2 regions of the Alteromonas sp. ABM1_013 genome follow, and region 2 is predicted to be linked to the other one. Evidence: predicted binding sites of a transcription regulator. Region 2 holds the regulator's gene; the other holds the start of a gene.
The links. The regulator LexA, encoded in region 2, represses DNA repair genes until DNA is damaged. The targets are predictions, from matches to a motif close to TACTGTATNNNNATACAGTA.

Region 1 (3,429 bases), on a different contig from region 2:
ACGCGAAGGCTTATTAACCCCACCTCAGTATTTATTCTTATCAGTGCTGATAGTGCTCGACCGGTTGTGCTTGGCAGTATTGAACGCCGCCCAGACGATTTTCTAATAAAGCCCTTCTCACAAGTACAGTTAAAGTCTCGCATTGTTCGTGCATGGCAAAAACGACAATTTCTTCAGCAAGCGTTCAACTTAATAGAGCAAGGTGAATACAATAGCGCCGTAGATCATATTGAGACTCTTTTAGAAAACCCCCAGCACTACAAAGGACACTGCGAACAACTGCTAGTTGAACTCTATTGGCGCATCTCTCAACCTCAAAAAGCTCTAGATGTATTAAAAGAGTATATCGAAGGTAGACCTGTACTATGGGCACAAATAGCAATAGGTAGAACCTACTTGCTGTTGAACGATTATGAAAAAGCGATATCCATTGCCAAGAAAACGTTAAAACGCAACCGTTTCAATGCTGATGCTCATGATATTCTTGCGCAAGCACACCACGCCTTGGAAGCGGGTGAAAAAGCCCTAGATGCAATTAAGGAAGCTATCAAGCTGTCGCCCTTTTCATTACCTCGTCATTTTAAGGCTTGTGAAATTGGTCGGGAAAATAACGATTTAGTGCTAGCAGCCAACTCTAGCCAAGCAATTTGGAACCTATCAAAACGCACTGTGCACAAAGCAAGCTTACATTGGTGCACAATGATACGCAGCCTACTTGATGTTGCTGAGTCAGCTGATGACAAAAGCCAGCGTAATAAGTATCAGCAAGAAGCTTTACTTACGTTACAGAGAGGTAAGTTCGATGAGCACCTATATAGAATCGACAGGGAGTTCGACGTAGAAATTTTTGGCAACATTGTAAATGCAAGAATAAGCGCGATTGATGGGAAACTCATTGATGCAAAGCGTCATCTGAATACATCGCAAATACAGCTTGATGATAAATACGCAGAAGTACCTACAGCGTTTATTCCAGATAGCATTAACGTTATGTACAAACTAGGAGAGTTCGACGACGCGCTGCAGTTGAATTCTCTACTTTCTTCAAGAGGTGAAGAACTCGACCAAAATAGTTCTTACATGCTAAAGACACAAGCGCAAAAAGCACAAAAAAGCCTTGCTAGTTATCAGCAGTTTAACCGTGAAGGCATTCAATACTACCAGCAACAAGACTTTGAGCGCGCTAAAGCCTCGTTTGCGCTTGCTCAGGGTTTCGCACCTGTTAATACAGGTGTCGCACTTAACCTGCTTCAATGCCTTCTTCAGATAGCCATAAAAGAAGATAAGGCAGAAATGAAGTTAATAAACGAATGTAAGCGTTTATTTAAGCTTATTGATGACATGACGCTCAAAGCACCGTACAAAGAAAAGTACGAAAATATTCGAGATGAACTTTCTAAGTATATTGGCTTTTGAAATCCAGTGACATATTAGTTCTTTTAAAAGCAAACCTACCTTTATTATCACTGGTAATTCATGCCCAAAAACCCATGCATCTATGCCATATCCTGCTAAGGCTAATATTAAATCTTACCCTTCTTTCGCCGTGATTAATTGTACTGTATATATATACATGCTATAACGCAATACCACGTAGCCTATGGCCAAAAAAATTCCCGTATCCATGATTTGGTGAAAAATACTAGGCTGCTTGAATGTAATTGGTTAAAGGAAGTAAACATCGGCGATGCATGACAGACTGATACAAAAACTTGAAATTCTTTCCGATGCGGCCAAGTACGACGCGTCTTGCGCCAGTGGTTCAGCCGGTAAACGACAAGCTGGGAAAACCGAAAAGACCGGTATAGGTTCGCTTACTGGTGGCTCGGGAATATGCCACAGCTTCACACCTGATGGAAGGTGTGTTTCGCTGCTTAAGATCCTTATGACAAACTACTGTATTTATGATTGCCATTATTGCATTAATAGGGTTTCAAGCAATGTTCAACGAGCGCGTTTCACGGTTAAAGAAACGGTAGATTTAACTCTAAATTTTTATAAGCGCAATTACATTGAGGGTTTGTTTTTAAGCTCTGGAATTGTGGGTTCGCCCGATATCACTATGGAAAGCATGGTACGTATTGCTAAATCGCTACGTCTTGATCACGGATTTAAGGGATATATTCACCTTAAAACTATCCCGAATGCGTCGCCAGAATTACAAGCAGAAGCAGGTCTATACGCAGACAGGCTTAGTATCAATGTAGAAATGCCTACCCAGTCTTCGCTAAACAAGTATGCCCCAGAAAAAGATCTTGGCGATATTCACGGTTCGATGAATACGTTGAGAGAAAAAATCGCAGAGCATAAAGTAGACAAAACATATTCGGGCAAACGCCCTCCCCGTTTTGCACCTGGTGGGCAGTCTACGCAAATGATTATAGGTGCCGATGGGTCAAACGATAAAACCATTTTAGGTACAAGCGTTAAGCTCTACAGCGATCAGAAACTTCGACGTGTGTATTACTCAGCATTTTCCCCTATCCCTGATGCTTCCGAAGTTTTACCGCTGAAACCTGCGCCGTTGATACGAGAGCACCGGCTGTATCAAGCGGATTGGCTTTTACGTTTTTATGGTTTTGGCTTAGATGAAATCTTACAAGACGACATGTTAGATATGGACTATGACCCGAAGCTTGCATGGGCATTACGTAACCGTCACCTATTTCCTATTGATTTAAATAAAGCTGACAAGCAGATGCTGCTGCGCGTCCCCGGTCTTGGAGCGCGAACGGTACAAAAGATTTTATCTATAAGGCGTAATACAAAGCTCAACTGGATCGACCTTACTAAAATGCGGCTACCTCTTAAAAAGTTGAAGCCTTTTATCAGTGTTGGAGATTACTTCCCTGATATCCATTTACTCGACAGTAATAATTTCGAGCTTCAGTTTAAACAGCCTAAACAGTTTGAGTTGTTTAGCGCTTGAGTGGGTTGTTAATGCAGCTAAGTTTAGCCCTAGTCTAAAAGGTAGCTTTATATGAAGACCATTACCATTACTTCAGTACCTGGCTTTGATGAATGGCGGGAAGCCTCTCGAGAGTGCATTGCTGAGCGTATCTCCCCTGAACATATTATTTGGCAGAGCGCTCATTCAGTACAAGGCGATCTGTTCGGTAGTGGTGCTGAGCCATACGAAAGCAAAATGCCGCGAAAAAGGCCGCGAAGCAACCTTAGTATTCCTAAATCTACGGTAATGCTTTTAAAGTACGCTCTGTGCCATAACGATGAAAATCGATTTGCGCTTTGTTACCGGGTATTGTGGCGTGTTGTTTATGAAAATAAGCAACTCATACAAATGAAAACTGACGACGATGTTATTCAGCTGTTCGCCATGGCGAAAGCGGTAAAGCGTGATGCTTATAAAATGAGTGCCTTCTTGAGGTTCAGAGAAATAGACGTAGAGGGGCAAGAGCATTTTGTTGCATG
Region 2 (3,429 bases):
TTGGCCGCTGACGTAAACCAAGTAAACAAGCGTTGGTGTGATATCGTCGGTATGGAATATGAGTACTATGATACCAGCTCTCGCTTTTTCAGGCAGTTAATTCACCCTGCGGACTATGTAAAAGTAGAAAAACAATTAAACGAGCACATCATTGGTAAAAGTAAGGTTTTCAATACCACGTTTCGCATGAAACATACTAACGGCGCGTGGGTTTGGGTTGAAACCTATGGAAAAACCGTCGAATCTGACGTTACGGGTAAGGCTATTCGCGTTGCTGGTATTCATCGCGACATTACGCAGAGAATGGAAAGTGAGCTTCATGAGAAAAAGAAAACCCAACTACTTCAATTTATAAATAAAACCCGTGCCTCTTATCTTCAGAACAACGATTTAACCATGGCCTGCCAAACGGTATTACCCGAGCTTATTGATATCTCGGATAGTCAGTTCGCTTTCATTGGGCAAATGAAAGGTGAAGGCGATGCATCGAAGCTGTTTATTCATGCTATTTCTGAAATAGTCTGGGACAGCAGCAGCTTTACGCAATACAACGAGTACAAAAAGCGAAACTTGTATTTCAGTAGTTTCGATAACCTTTTCGGTACCACAATTTTAACCGGTGAGGTAACGATTAGTAATGCCTCAGGAAGTCATCCAAACTCAAAAGGGGTGCCCCAAGGGCACCCCCGCATTAGTCGATTTTTAGGGCTACCGATTAAGATCAAAGATAGAGTGGTGGGCATGATTGGTTTAGCCAATAAATTCGAGCCCTACACCTTCGATGATGCTGAGTTTTTGCAACCTCTATTAGATGCATTAGCCGGTCTTTTCTATGCGGTTGAACTGGAAGAATCACGCGCGATAGCTGAAGAGAAGTTGCGTAAGCTGGCCATGACTGACTCGCTAACTGGGCTGTACAATCGACGAGCTTTTGTTGATAAATGCCATCAGCTCTCTGCACAAAGCAATAGAGTGAGCGTAGCGGTAATCGATATAGACCACTTTAAAAAGGTTAACGATACTTATGGACATGATGCAGGAGACCAAGCTCTAATTTCAGTAGCCCACCTCATCGAAGAATATTATGTGGAGCCCGATATTGTTTCACGTCTTGGTGGAGAAGAGTTTGCGATAGTAGCAATTTCAGACAACAAAAGAGACGAAGAAAGGCGATTTAACAAACTTCGAGAGGCTGTTGAAAAAACAGAAGTTAAATACAAGAAAGACACGATATTCGTGACAATAAGTATTGGTGCTGTCTTTGCTGAGGATAGCTTGAATCTTGACTTTAGTGTGTTACTTTCCAAAGCTGATAAACTGCTATATACGGCGAAAAAGAATGGCCGAAATCAAGTTATTTTAGAGTAATGAAAACTTAAGGCTGCGCGAGGTTTCACGTATTTGACAGCCTTAAGCCCCCTAGTTTTTATATACTAGGTGCTAGCCCCATGCAGCTTGCTCCATAGTTTCAAGACTTTGCGCTTGTTATTTGCTTTTAGGTGTATATACTTACAGGAACTGTATGAACAGACAGGTCTTTTATGCGCCCACTCACAGCTCGACAAACTGAAGTTTTAGAACTTATTAAAACAACCATGCAAGAAACGGGAATGCCGCCTACGCGCGCGGAAATAGCTCGTCAACTTGGTTTTCGTTCTGCCAACGCAGCAGAAGAACATTTGAAGGCATTGGCGCGTAAGGGCGTAATTGAAATTTTGCCTGGTACCTCGCGTGGTATTAAGTTAAATATCCCCCTCGAGGATACTGCACCAGAAGAAGAAGGCTTGCCTCTAATAGGGCGCGTGGCGGCTGGTGAGCCAATTTTGGCGCAAGAGCATGTAGAATCCCACTACAAGGTCGACCCTGCTTTGTTTCAGCCTCAGGCAGACTTTTTACTTCGTGTAAACGGCATGAGCATGAAGGACATCGGTATCTTGGATGGCGATCTTCTTGCTGTGCATCGCACAACTGATGTCCACAACGGTCAGGTAGTGGTCGCGCGGGTGGATGAAGACGTTACGGTGAAGCGTTTAGAGAAACGCGGTCGTGAAGTTTTACTTCATGCTGAAAACGAAGAGTTTTCGCCAATTAAGGTAGACCTTGCCAGCGAGCCTTTTGCTATTGAAGGTATTGCCGTAGGTGTTATTAGAAACGCCGACTGGATGTAAGGTTTTAGCATCTTCAATCAAAAGCGGCGTATTAGCCGCTTTTTTTATGCCTTTTAGTACCATATTTTAGTTAATTTTCTTAGGTTAGCGTTTGTTAGTATGTCTCAAAACTACGAAATCTGGCATCACCATTGTGCGAAAGATATGCGCTATTTGGCCCGAGAATGAATTGGCTAATACACATTTATTATTTGAAAGTTTGTTTGAAAAATAGGACGAGCGATGTGTTAATTGTTGATTTTATGACCAAATGAAGCTTCATCCTCATCAACACCCCGTTCAAAATGCGCGTTTGATTTTTTAAGCGCCGCGAGCACGCCCAATATCCTCTCCAACAAAATTGTAACGTAAGCCTGCCACAAGAAATGGTTAAAAATTAGCCTCTTCATTAAATTTTTAATAGAAAAGACTAGACGACACGGCATTATTGCGCAATTCTTATACAGAGATTAACAAAATAATAACAATGACTCTAAATTTGTTTTACAAGTTGAGGTGATGGGTCAATCGTTCGCAAACCATTTGGTAGGGCAGCGCGCAAAATAATCAGCGTTTTTGGTCTTGCTATTACGGAGGTGCTGAGTGAAACAACTAACGACCGTTTTTGCAAAGTGGTGTTCAATAATACCATTTTTGCTTTTCTCCCCTTTGCTTCTTGCACAAGAAGTTAGTGAAGAAGCCTCTTCGCTTAATTTGAGACGCGGTGCTACCGACATCAGTGGGCAGGTCTATGATCTGCATATGTTGATGTTCTTCATTTGTGTAGGTATCGCGGTTGTAGTTTTTGGCGTGATGTTCGCCTCAATGTATCTGCATAGAAAGTCTCGTGGCGCCAAGCCCGCTAACTTTCATGAGAACGTGAAGGTTGAAATAGCGTGGACCGTTGTACCTTTTCTTATTCTCATCTTTATGGCTGTGCCTGCGGCAAACACGCTTATTGCGATGGAAGACACGTCTGAGCCTGACATGACTGTGCTAGTAACAGGCTCACAGTGGAAGTGGCACTACAAGTACATGGACAGCGACGTAGAATTTTACTCACTGCTTGCTACTCAGCGTGAGCAAATAGAGAACAAATTTCAAAAAACCGACAATTATCTGCTTGAAGTTGACCGTCCGTTAGTTATTCCAACTGGGAAAAAAGTACGTTTTCTTATTACCTCTGACGACGTTATCCATTCGTGGTGGGTCCCGGATTTTGCTGTGAAAAAAGATGCCAACCCGGGCTTTATTAACGAGTCTTGGGCCAAAGTGAATGAGC

Region 1: the regulator LexA is predicted to act here: its motif matches at 1,558-1,577, upstream of ACXAGK_RS11425 (putative DNA modification/repair radical SAM protein).

The regions. Positions count from the first base shown of each region.
Region 1 is NZ_JBSWXH010000003.1:708,233-711,661, reverse strand. Features, by position in the region: gene ACXAGK_RS11430 (response regulator) at 1-1,416, shown strand, start outside; gene ACXAGK_RS11425 (putative DNA modification/repair radical SAM protein) at 1,688-2,929, shown strand; gene ACXAGK_RS11420 (TIGR03915 family putative DNA repair protein) at 2,981-3,429, shown strand, end outside.
Region 2 is NZ_JBSWXH010000004.1:504,463-507,891, reverse strand. Features, by position in the region: gene ACXAGK_RS14160 (sensor domain-containing diguanylate cyclase) at 1-1,368, shown strand, start outside; gene lexA (transcriptional repressor LexA) at 1,542-2,168, shown strand; gene coxB (cytochrome c oxidase subunit II) at 2,751-3,429, shown strand, end outside.